Regions from separate parts of the Schinkia azotoformans genome, predicted to be linked through region 1. Evidence: a T-box and tRNA genes for the amino acid it is inferred to sense, from the RefSeq annotation. Region 1 holds a T-box; the other holds one or more tRNA genes.
The links. The T-box of region 1 lies ahead of leuS (leucine--tRNA ligase). A T-box ahead of a tRNA ligase gene usually reads a tRNA of that ligase, here a tRNA-Leu.

Region 2: it encodes a tRNA-Leu, which carries the amino acid that the T-box ahead of leuS (leucine--tRNA ligase) is inferred to sense. The anticodon was not compared.

What each region holds. Positions count from the first base shown of each region.
Region 1 is NZ_JARSMD010000016.1:192,449-198,660, forward strand. It holds gene P9E47_RS09470 (BaiN/RdsA family NAD(P)/FAD-dependent oxidoreductase) at 1-768, shown strand, start outside; gene leuS (leucine--tRNA ligase) at 955-3,375, opposite strand; T-box leader at 3,520-3,761, opposite strand; gene P9E47_RS09480 (YtzC family protein) at 3,825-4,100, opposite strand; gene P9E47_RS09485 (TIGR01212 family radical SAM protein) at 4,404-5,360, shown strand; gene P9E47_RS09490 (class I SAM-dependent methyltransferase) at 5,357-5,932, shown strand; gene P9E47_RS09495 (tetraprenyl-beta-curcumene synthase family protein) at 5,963-6,212, opposite strand, start outside.
Region 2 is NZ_JARSMD010000005.1:174,092-180,303, reverse strand. It holds rRNA gene rrf (5S ribosomal RNA) at 251-367, shown strand; tRNA gene P9E47_RS03235 (tRNA-Val) at 375-450, shown strand; tRNA gene P9E47_RS03230 (tRNA-Thr) at 463-538, shown strand; tRNA gene P9E47_RS03225 (tRNA-Lys) at 559-634, shown strand; tRNA gene P9E47_RS03220 (tRNA-Leu) at 644-727, shown strand; tRNA gene P9E47_RS03215 (tRNA-Gly) at 737-811, shown strand; tRNA gene P9E47_RS03210 (tRNA-Leu) at 817-905, shown strand; tRNA gene P9E47_RS03205 (tRNA-Arg) at 930-1,006, shown strand; tRNA gene P9E47_RS03200 (tRNA-Pro) at 1,080-1,156, shown strand; tRNA gene P9E47_RS03195 (tRNA-Ala) at 1,176-1,248, shown strand; tRNA gene P9E47_RS03190 (tRNA-Met) at 1,266-1,339, shown strand; tRNA gene P9E47_RS03185 (tRNA-Ile) at 1,379-1,455, shown strand; tRNA gene P9E47_RS03180 (tRNA-Ser) at 1,482-1,574, shown strand; tRNA gene P9E47_RS03175 (tRNA-Phe) at 1,581-1,656, shown strand; tRNA gene P9E47_RS03170 (tRNA-Gln) at 1,700-1,774, shown strand; tRNA gene P9E47_RS03165 (tRNA-Gly) at 1,782-1,855, shown strand; tRNA gene P9E47_RS03160 (tRNA-Ile) at 1,865-1,938, shown strand; tRNA gene P9E47_RS03155 (tRNA-Asn) at 2,062-2,136, shown strand; tRNA gene P9E47_RS03150 (tRNA-Ser) at 2,140-2,230, shown strand; tRNA gene P9E47_RS03145 (tRNA-Glu) at 2,249-2,320, shown strand; gene addB (helicase-exonuclease AddAB subunit AddB) at 2,599-6,168, shown strand; gene addA (helicase-exonuclease AddAB subunit AddA) at 6,161-6,212, shown strand, end outside.

The sequences.
Region 1 (6,212 bases):
TCAGTCCCCCATACTGGTTCAACAGGTGACGGCTATGCTTGGGCAAAAGCTGCTGGTCATACAATAACGGACCTTTACCCTACTGAAGTTCCTGTGACATCTTCAGAGCCTTTTATTAAAAATAAAGCTTTGCAGGGGCTCTCACTTAGAGATGTTGCTGTTTCTGTTTTGGATCCCAAAAAAGGAAAACCGATCGTTACCCATCAAATGGATATGATTTTCACACATTTCGGTTTGTCTGGTCCAGCCATTTTGCGCTGCAGTCAATTTGTTGTAAAGGCCTTACAAAAGTTTAAAGTAAACGAAATTATTGTTGCCATTGATGTTTTTCCTACTGTGAACGAAGAAGAGCTTTTTCAACAAATCATGAAAAAAATCAAAGCTGATCCTAAAAAAGCAGTCAAAAATGTTTTAAAGGGCTTTGTTCCAGAACGATTGCTATTGTTTTTACTTGAGAAAAATGAAATTGACGAGTCAATCACCTATGCGAATTTGCCCAATGATAAAATCCGCGGGTTTGTTAAAGATTTAAAAAGATTTGAAATCAAGGTCAATGGTACATTGCCTATTGAAAAAGCGTTCGTTACCGGCGGCGGCGTTTCAGTAAAAGAGATTAACCCTAAGGAAATGTCTTCAAAACTAATGAACGGGCTTTATTTTTGCGGTGAAATATTAGATATTCATGGGTACACGGGCGGCTATAATATTACAGCAGCATTAGTAACTGGGCGACTGGCTGGGTTGAATGCGGGGAAGCAAAGCAAGTAGTCACTACCCTTCTTTTATCCTCACCAAATAAGGTCCGGGCTCCGTTTGATTATAGATAACTTGGTTTTATCCTCACCAAATAAGACCCGGGCTCCGTTTGATTATAGATAACTTAGCATATTCAAGCTTTCTACAAAAAAACACGACATTTCCGCCCCAAATGGGAATGTCGTGTTTTTAATGTATTTAGTTAGCAACAATATTAACTAATTTCCCTGGTACTGCAACAACTTTGCGTACTGTTTTGCCTTCAATGCCTTCGATTACTTTTTCATCTTTCATTGCAATCTCTTCCATCACTTCTCTCGTTGCATCCTTTGGAATATTAAGCTTTGTACGTACCTTGCCGTTCAATTGGACAACAATTTCTACTTCATCTTCAACTAATTTTGATTCATCGTAAGTTGGCCATTGTTCAAAGCTGATAGAGCCTTCACCGTGACCAAGTTTTTCCCAAAGTTCTTCTGCCACATGTGGGGCAACTGGAGAGATTAATTTTACAAAGCCTTCCATATACTCATATGGTAGAACTTCAGCTTTGTACGCTTCATTAATAAATACCATCATTTGTGAAATAGCCACATTAAATCGTAGATGCTCGTAATCGTCTGTTACCTTTTTCACTGTTTGGTGATAAACACGTTCTAAAGATTTTAAATTGGTACCTTTTTGAATTCTTTCATTTAATGTGCCAGTATCTGTTACAAATAAGCGCCAGATTCTATCTAGGAAACGACGGGCTCCATCAAGTCCATTTGTTGACCATGCAATCGAAGCATCTAATGGTCCCATAAACATTTCATAAAGGCGAAGCGTATCGGCACCATGGCTTTCAATGATGTCGTCTGGATTTACTACATTTCCTTTTGATTTACTCATTTTTTCGTTATTTTCACCAAGAATCATACCTTGGTTAAATAACTTTTGGAACGGCTCCTTCGTTGGGACAACTCCAATATCATAAAGGAATTTATGCCAGAAACGAGCATATAATAAGTGTAGGACAGCATGTTCGGCTCCACCAATATAAATATCAATTGGCAGCCATTGTTTTAGCTTTTCGGGATCTGCAAGTGCCTCACTGTTGTCTGGGTCGATAAATCGTAAGAAATACCAGCAGCTGCCTGCCCATTGTGGCATTGTATTTGTTTCACGACGACCTTTTTTACCTGTTTCAGGATCTACTACATTTACCCAATCTTCAATAATGGCAAGCGGTGATTCACCTGTTCCAGATGGTTTAATATTATTGGTTTTTGGAAGAATTAAAGGTAATTCAGATTCAGGTACAGTTGTTGTTGTGCCATCTTCCCAATGGATGACTGGAATTGGCTCACCCCAATAACGCTGGCGGCTAAATAACCAGTCACGCAAGCGATATGATACCTTTTTCTTTCCTTTACCTTTGGACTCAAACCACTCTATCGCTGTTTTAATACCTTCTTCTTTATTTAAACCATTTAAGAAGTCAGAGTTTACATGAGCTCCATCACCTGTATAGGCTTCCTTTGAAATATCTCCACCTGCTACAACCTCTTTGATTGGCAATTCAAATTTTACAGCGAACTCATAGTCACGTTCATCATGGGCAGGTACAGCCATAATCGCCCCTGAACCATAGCCCATTAACACGTAGTCTGCAATCCAGATTGGCATTTTCTCCCCGTTAACAGGATTAATGGCATAAGCACCTGTAAACACACCTGTTTTTTCTTTTGCTAGGTCTGTTCTTTCAAGATCACTCTTTGATTGAACTTTTTCAAGATAGGCATCAATTTCTGCTTTTTGCTCAGCTGTTGTAATTTCAGCCACTAATGGATGTTCCGGTGCTAATACCGCATACGTTGCCCCAAAAATGGTATCCGGTCTTGTTGTAAATACTTCAAAGCTTTGATTTGTGCCAGCAATTTCAAATATAATTTCTGCACCCTCTGAACGTCCAATCCAATTGCGCTGCATTTCTTTAATGCTTTCAGGCCAGTCAAGCTCCTCTAAATCTTCAAGAAGACGGTCTGCATATTCAGTAATTTTCAAAATCCACTGTCTCATCGGTTTACGAATAACCGGATGACCACCGCGCTCACTTTTTCCATCGATTACTTCTTCATTGGCAAGAACTGTTCCTAATGCCGGACACCAGTTAACAGGCACCTCATCAACATAAGCTAAGCCTTTTTCATATAGCTTTAGGAAAATCCATTGTGTCCATTTATAATAATTTGGATCCGTTGTATTAATTTCACGATCCCAATCATAAGAAAATCCTAGTGATTTGATTTGTCTCTTAAATGTATTTATGTTTTTAGCTGTAAATTCTGCTGGGTCATTTCCTGTATCTAAAGCATATTGCTCAGCAGGAAGACCGAATGCGTCCCAGCCCATTGGATGAAGTACATTATATCCTTGCATACGCTTCAATCTGGATAAAATATCTGTAGCTGTGTAGCCTTCTGGATGTCCAACGTGCAATCCGGCACCTGAAGGGTAAGGGAACATGTCTAATGCATAAAATTTAGGCTTGTCCTTGTCTTCTGTTGTTTTAAATGTTTTATTTTCTTCCCAATGGTTCTGCCATTTCTTTTCGATAATTTTATGATCAAATGACATAAAAAAACCTCCTGCTTTTATTTTTTATTTCAATGTATGTATGGTAGTTTTCTATTTGAAATACTTTATTAATTGAAGTTACCCACTTTTATGTAAGTTTATAACTTTTACCAATACAAAAACCTCTCGCCCCAGCTGAAAATAACCAGGGACGAGAGGCTATTTGAACTTCCCGCGGTACCACCCACATTAGCAAATCTTTATACACCATTCATATAAAGATTAACCCACTTCTAATTCCTTAACGCGGACAATACGGCAAACATTACTATTTTTCACATTTGCAACTTAAAGGCGAGTTCATGATGATAAGCTATTGACTTGCACCAACCGCCAATTCTCTAGAAGACTCATCAACCATTACTATTCCTCATCATAGTTGTTTATATCATATAGTCTGTATTTTAAGAATTTACCGGTTCATTGTCAAGTCCATTGGCAAATATGAGCTACATTAATAAGTTTTGCTGATCTAAAATCATATCATTTTGGATGCGATTAATTTGTAATTGCATCCGGTATAAACGCTCTTTCTGCTGCTTATTGGAGCTTAACATTAGCTTTTGCAGTTCCATGTAGGACTCATTTAACATCATTTGCGCATCTATATACTCAGTCGTATTGTAATGCTCTTGCTGGTTCGCAACTTCCAATTGTTCTAATGCGTATTTACAAGCTTCTTCAGCTCTGTTGATATGTTGGTCAACTGATGCACGTGTTGCCATTGAAGATTCCTCCTTTATTTAAATGGAGTAGGTGTTGGTTAGGTGCAGCATTATTATTTTGTACAGGTTGCAGGATTGTTATACGGCCCACGGGGTTGGGGTGGGACATAGGGTCGGGAACTCTGGCTCTGGGCCACGGGATTGCTCCGGGACACAGGGTCGGGAACTCTGGCTCTGGGGAACTCCTGAACACAGAACCCGACCCTGCGTCCCAACCTCTTGTCCCAAAAGTGGTTATCATGCTAAAATGACACAGTGTGTTTAATAACACAAAAGTAATTTCAAAAGAAGGAGGGAATACAGATGAAGAATTCATTCCCTTATACAACTGACCAAAAGCGGTACCATACATGGAACTACCATTTACGTGAAACATTTGGACATAAAGTATTTAAGGTGGCACTTGATGGCGGCTTTGACTGCCCGAATCGGGACGGAAAGGTTGCCCATGGCGGGTGTACTTTTTGTAGTGCTGCCGGTTCCGGTGATTTTGCCGGTAATCGTACCGATCATTTAGTTAAACAATTTAATGATATAAGAACGAAAATGCATGAGAAATGGAAAGACGGAAAATATCTAGGCTATTTCCAAGCATTTTCAAATACGTATGCACCTGTTAAAGAGCTTCGAGAAAAATATGAAATTATTTTACAACAGCCCGATGTAGTCGGTTTGTCGATTGCAACAAGACCGGATTGTCTCCCGGATGATGTCGTTGAATATTTGGCAGAACTGAATGAACGGACTTATTTATGGGTCGAGCTTGGCCTTCAGACCGTACATGAATCAACAGCAAATCTAATCAATCGTGCTCATGACTATGACTGTTACAAAGAAGGCGTTACAAAGCTCAGAAAGCATGGTATTAGAGTTTGTTCCCATATTATTGATGGACTTCCGCAAGAAACACCAGAAATGATGTTAGAAACAGCAAAAGAAGTTGCAAAGCTTGATATTCAAGGAATTAAAATTCACCTTCTTCATTTGCTAAAAGGAACCCCGATGGTCAAGCAGTATGAAAAAGGCTTGCTCCAATTTTTATCTTTTGAGGATTATGTAAATTTAGTATGTGACCAATTGGAGATTTTCCCCCCTGAAATTGTGATTCATCGCATCACAGGTGACGGGCCGCCCGATTTAATGATTGGTCCAATGTGGAGTCTAAAGAAATGGGAAGTTTTAAATGCGATTGATGCCGAGCTGAAAAGACGCGATAGTTGGCAGGGTAAATTAGCAGTCAAAGAAGGATGTTCGCAATGATGTTGAAACGAGTTTTGCCGTTTGCCCATTCATTGCTTGAAGCTGCTGTCAAAGAAGGAGATATTGCTATCGACGCGACCGTTGGAAATGGTCATGATACGGTATTATTGGCCAATTTGGTGGGTTCAAGCGGAAAGGTTTACGGTTTTGACATCCAGCAGGATGCGCTGGAAAAGGCACACCTGCGCCTACAAGAATATGAACTCCAGATAAGAGTAGAACTTTTTCTAAAAAGTCATGATCAAATTGAATCTGTTATTCCACCAGAACTTCATAAAAAAATCAAAGCTGCCATTTTCAATTTAGGTTATTTACCGGGTGGAGACAAAACCATTGTTACAACCCCGGACTCTAGCATAAGCGCCGTGAAACAGCTGCTAACAATGATGCCCCCGGGTGGAATCATTGTACTTGTTGTCTACCATGGACATCCCAAGGGTCAAATTGAACGGGATCAGTTGATTCAATATGTTAAAACGATTGATCAAAAACAGGCCCAAGTGCTGCAATATCAATTTTTGAACCAAATTAATCATGCACCATTTGTAATCGCAATAGAAAAAATTAAATAACAAAAAGTGAAAGGTTGTCTCAACAGAAACTTAAGAGGCAACCTTTCTATTTTGTCCTACATTTTTACGATACCAACGTCCATTTATGTAAAAAAATAAGGAAGTAAATCCGCCGCTTTTTAAAATTTTTCGCATAACACGTTGAATTTCGGTTTGTCTCTTTACCTTCGGATCGGAAAGATATAGACCTAAAAGTCCATGATTAATTAAGCGATGGAAAGTTTCATCCGGTAATCCTTTAGTATGTACATTGGCTTGTTCAAAAAAATGAACAAGCCTT
Region 2 (6,212 bases), on a different contig from region 1:
AGGTCTGAGGTGGAAGTGTAGCGATACGTGGAGCTGACAGATACTAATCGATCGAGGACTTAACCAAATAGAAAAGCAGAAGCGACCATTTAGCGAAGTTTACTATTCGCTGGGAGCTGTAGCTGGACATAGTGAATATGAATGCCGATTATCTAGTTTTGAGGGAGCAAACCTCAAAAGATAAAGTACAAAAAGTACTTGCAAAGACAAGTTTAAAGAGATATAATTCTTTTTGTCTTAATAAAAATTGTTTGGTGACGATAGCGAAGAGGTCACACCCGTTCCCATTCCGAACACGGAAGTTAAGCTCTTCAGCGCCGATGGTAGTTGGGGGCTGTCCCCCTGTGAGAGTAGGACGTTGCCAAGCGAATAACGGAGGATTAGCTCAGCTGGGAGAGCACCTGCCTTACAAGCAGGGGGTCGGCGGTTCGATCCCGTCATCCTCCACCATAATACTAATATGCCGGCTTAGCTCAATTGGTAGAGCAACTGACTTGTAATCAGTAGGTTGAGGGTTCAAGTCCTTTAGCCGGCACCACTTTAAATCTAATTTAGTACGAGCCATTAGCTCAGTCGGTAGAGCATCTGACTTTTAATCAGAGGGTCGCAGGTTCGAATCCTGCATGGCTCACCATTTGAATACGCGGGTGTGGCGGAATTGGCAGACGCACCAGACTTAGGATCTGGCGCCTTTGGCGTGGGGGTTCGACTCCCTTCACCCGCACCATTTAAATATGCGGAAGTAGTTCAGTGGTAGAACACCACCTTGCCAAGGTGGGGGTCGCGGGTTCGAATCCCGTCTTCCGCTCCAAAAGTGCCGGGGTGGCGGAACTGGCAGACGCACAGGACTTAAAATCCTGCGGTAGGTGACTACCGTACCGGTTCGATTCCGGTCCTCGGCACCATTTTAAAATTAAGTTAGATTTAATGCGCCCGTAGCTCAATTGGATAGAGCGTCTGACTACGGATCAGAAGGTTATGGGTTCGACTCCTGTCGGGCGCGCCATTTTAAAGGATCTTCCATTAAGGGCCGTCACTTCCTGTGACGAACATGGAAGCCAGAACATCCTATTCAAGTCCGGGAAGTAGCTCAGCTTGGTAGAGCACTTGGTTTGGGACCAAGGGGTCGCAGGTTCGAATCCTGTCTTCCCGACCATTAAAATGATATGTTTTCTGGGGGCTTAGCTCAGCTGGGAGAGCGCCTGCCTTGCACGCAGGAGGTCAGCGGTTCGATCCCGCTAGTCTCCACTTTATAAACTTAATATGGCGGTGTAGCTCAGCTGGCTAGAGCGTACGGTTCATACCCGTAAGGTCGGGGGTTCGATCCCCTCCGCCGCTACTTTAGTTTTACAATTGAATTAGGATAGAACTTAGAAAGGGACCTTTAGCTCAGCTGGTTAGAGCAGACGGCTCATAACCGTCCGGTCGTAGGTTCGAGTCCTACAAGGTCCACCATTTATAGTGAATAGGTTTTAAATTACGGAGGAATACCCAAGTCCGGCTGAAGGGATCGGTCTTGAAAACCGACAGGCGGGTTAAACCGCGCGGGGGTTCGAATCCCTCTTCCTCCGCCATAATATGGCTCGATAGCTCAGTCGGTAGAGCAGAGGACTGAAAATCCTCGTGTCGGCAGTTCGATTCTGTCTCGAGCCACCATTTATTACTAAGATGTCCAGTATTAATCATGATGTTAATTCAATGGGCTATAGCCAAGCGGTAAGGCAACGGACTTTGACTCCGTCATTCACTGGTTCGAATCCAGTTAGCCCAGCCATTTTTATGCGGGTGTAGTTTAATGGTAAAACTTCAGCCTTCCAAGCTGATGTCGTGGGTTCGATTCCCATCACCCGCTCCATAATATTATGGGCCTGTAGCTCAGCTGGTTAGAGCGCACGCCTGATAAGCGTGAGGTCGATGGTTCAAGTCCATTCAGGCCCATTAAACGTTATTCAGTACTGAATAATGTTTAAGCCTCCGGCGGATGCCTCAGATTTTCAGAGGAAATTATTGAGCTTGCTCGATAAAATCTGGGTACAAATACGCCAAGGTGTATTTGATTTTTCCACAGTAGCTCAGTGGTAGAGCTATCGGCTGTTAACCGATCGGTCGCAGGTTCGAATCCTGCCTGTGGAGCCAAATGGAGAAGTACTCAAGTGGCTGAAGAGGCGCCCCTGCTAAGGGTGTAGGTCGGGTAACCGGCGCGAGGGTTCAAATCCCTCCTTCTCCGCCATTTGTAATTATATAATCTGGCCCGTTGGTCAAGCGGTTAAGACACCGCCCTTTCACGGCGGTAACACGGGTTCGAATCCCGTACGGGTCATAGAAAAAGATCAAGAGATAAATCTTGATCTTTTTGTTTTTTATAAATGTTGATTTTAGAAAATGATTCCCACCCAAGGCTCCAAACCACAACACCGGGAATCAAAGCATGTGAATCAGCCCGATTCTCTCATTCCCATTCAGAATTCCCTTCACTTCACAACTCCAATTATTTTTTCAGTCATTCCCATAATGGTATAATAATTTACAGCATAACCATTCATCAGAATTCATGAATCAATCAACATTCATTCAATTTAGCAAGTAGGGGGGATAATTATGTCATCGTTACGATTTGTCCTAGGACGTTCGGGGAGCGGAAAATCAACCTTTTTATTAAACGAGGTTATCGATAAACTAGAGCAAGACCCGTTAGGCTCACCAATCATCTATCTAGTACCCGACCAAATGACCTTTCAAATAGAATATCAATTAATAAATACACCAGGATTACATGGTATGATCCGTTCGCAAGTGTTTAGTTTTACGCGCTTAGCTTGGAGGATATTACAAGAAACGGAAGGCTTTAGCCGCTTTCATCTTAATAGTGTCGGCCTACATATGCTTCTTCGGAAAATTGTAGAGCACCGCAAGGATGAACTGAAGGTGTTTACAAGAGCTGCCGATCAAAACGGTTTTATCAAACAGCTTGAAGAAATGATCGCAGAATTTAAGCGGTATTGTATTACTCCGGAACTCCTTCAAGAAAAAAGTGTGGAGCTTTCTCACACAGATAATAGTAATTCCAATAAAGAAATATTAGCTAATAAACTTAATGACTTTCAGTTAATTTATCATGATTATGAAAGTCATTTATTGGTGCATTATGTGGATTCCGAGGATTACCTTCGCCTTTTAGCTGAAAAGATATCAAAGTCCGAGGAACTAAAAGGCGCAGACGTGTACATTGATGGATTCCATAGTTTTACACCGCAGGAATTGGAGGTTCTTAGCGAGTTGTTAAAGCAGTGTAACAGTGTTACCGTTGCTCTTACACTTGACCCAACTGATCTTCATCAGGATATCGATGATTTAAATTTATATCGAATGACAGTTAGTACATACTTTAGCATCTTAAATGCTGCTAAGGAGAACAACATAGGGCTTGAAAAACCTGTGCTTTTGAATGAGCCGTTCAGGTTTATAAAATCACCAGCACTGCATCATCTTGAACAGCATTACGACAGCCGTCCAAGTGTTAAGTTTTCTGATAAAGCCGCAACAACTGATAAAACAACCAATGCAAACAAGACTGACAAACCAACAGAAAATCTAGCGATTAACATCAATGCCGCTGTCAACCGCCGCGCTGAGGTCGAAAGTGTTGCTCGAGAAATTTTGCATATAGTAAAAACTAAAAACTACCGTTGGCGTGATTTCGCTATTTTATTAAGAGACAGCCACTCCTACCATGATCTTTTAAAAACTGTTTTTGAGGATTACCATATTCCATTGTTTTTAGATCAAAAACGATCAATGTTAAATCATCCGCTCATTGAATTTATCCGTTCATCGTTGGACGTAATTCAAGGTGGATGGCGCTACGAACCTATCTTTCGATGTGTCAAAACGGATGTACTGTTTCCGTTTGACAGTAATAGAGACCGAATCCGTGAAGATATGGATCAGTTTGAAAATTATGTGTTGGCTTACGGGATTCAGGGGAAGCGTTGGACTGATAAAAAGCCATGGGAATATAGACGTTTCCAAGCGGTTGAGGGCCAAAGTATCCCTAAAACAGATAAAGAAAAAGATTACGAGAAAAAAATCAATAAGTTACGCAGCTTAATCACAGAACCTTTCCTTGCATTCGAGAAGAATTCAAAAAAAGCTAAAACTGGCCGTGATTATTGTGAGGCACTTTATTACTTTTTAGAAGGATTACAAATTCCGGATAAAGTGAATCGACTTTGCATTGAGGCCGAGGAAGCTGGCAACTTAACCGAATCAAGAGATCATAGTCAAGTATGGCAATCTGTCCTTGAGCTTCTAGACCAAATGGCATCCTTAATGGGGGAGGAAGAGCTTTCCTTCGATCTTTTCCGTAAAATGATACATTCCGGCTTGGAAAGTATGCATTTTGCGACGGTACCACCGGCCATGGATCAAGTGTTGGTTGGAGATATGGAACGCTCCCGTTTTTCAAATATAAAATGTACATTCATTCTTGGGGTGAATGATGGCGTCATTCCATTAAAACCCGTAGAAGAGGGAGTTGTAACCGAAGAAGAAAGAGAGTTTTTAGCAAGTACCGGCTTCACATTAGCACCCGGAAGTAAGCAGCAGCTCTTGGATGAACAATTTTTAATTTATCTTGCTTTAACGAGTGCTTCAGAGTTACTGTATTTAAGCTATCCAATGGCTGATGATGAAGGGAAATCTCTTGTTCCATCAATTTTATTTAATCGTCTTAAAGACCTTTTCCCGGCATTAAAAGAAAACCTCATCTTAAACGAGCCGAATGAGGAAGCACCGGAGCAGCAGCTGAACTATATAACAAATCCTAAAAAGACGATGTCCTATTTGTCACTTCAGCTGCAAAATTGGAAAAGGGGTTATCCTGTTCATGAATTATGGTGGGACGTTTATAACTGGATCTCTGAACAAGAAAAGTGGGAAAATTACGGTAAAAAGGTGTTAGGAAGTTTATTTTTCATTAACACTACCAAAAAACTTCCTGAGGATATTAGTCGTGAATTATATGGTGAGGAAATAAAAGCAAGTGTGTCACGAATGGAGCTTTTCCAGTCCTGTCCATATTCCCAATTTATTTCGTATGGGCTGCGTTTAGAAGAGCGGCAAATTTTCCGGCTTGAAGCACCGGATATCGGACAGTTATTCCATGCAGCTTTAAAATTGATTACGGATATCATTCAACAAAATGATTTGAATTGGTCGAACCTTACGAGAAAACAATGCGAGCAGCTAGCCTTTGAGGCGGTAGAACGGTTGGCTCCAAACATTCAAAAAGAAATATTGCTGAGTTCAAATCGCTTTCATTACATTAAAAGAAAGCTGCAGCAGGTCGTTGGACGGGCCTCCATCGTATTAAGTGAGCATGCCAAAATAAGTGGTTTTGAACCGATCGGTCTTGAGTTGTCTTTCGGACCAAAGGGGCCGTTATCACCGCTCCGGTTTACATTGAAAAATGGCTGCACAATGGAGGTTGTTGGCAGAATTGACCGAGTTGATAAATCTGCCGGCGAAAATGGCGTTTACCTCCGAGTGATTGATTACAAGTCAAGCCAAAAAGCTTTGAATCTGACAGAGGTTTATTATGGGCTTGCCTTACAAATGCTGACCTATCTTGATGTTGTGATCACTAATTCAAAGCAGTGGATTGGTACAGAAGCCTCTCCGGCTGGAGTACTATATTTCCATGTTCATAATCCAATGCTTAATAAGTCTACTATTCCAACATTTGAAGAGATTGAAAAAGAAATCTATAAACGATTTAAAATGAAAGGTTTGCTTGTTGCTGACCAAGAATCGATCCGTCTTATGGACCGATCACTTGAGACAGGCTATTCGGATGTTATTCCAGTTGCTTTGAAAAAAGACGGTGGCTTTTATAGCAATTCCTCCGTTGCTAGCGGGAAGGATTTTGACCATATTAGGAGCTTTGTCCGTACAAAAATTCGAGACATTGGCACAGCGATCACAGATGGAGTTATTGATATTGAACCGTATAAAATGAAAAATCACACCCCATGTGCATTTTGTTCCTATAAATCGATATGTCAATTTGACCGTTCATTCCAAGAGAACAAATATAATATTTTAATTCCTGAAAAAAATGAAGATATCTTAGAAAAAATTCGTATGGAGGGAGGAAAAGACCTTGAATAATGAACTTAAAAAACCAGAAAACAGCACATGGACGGACGACCAAT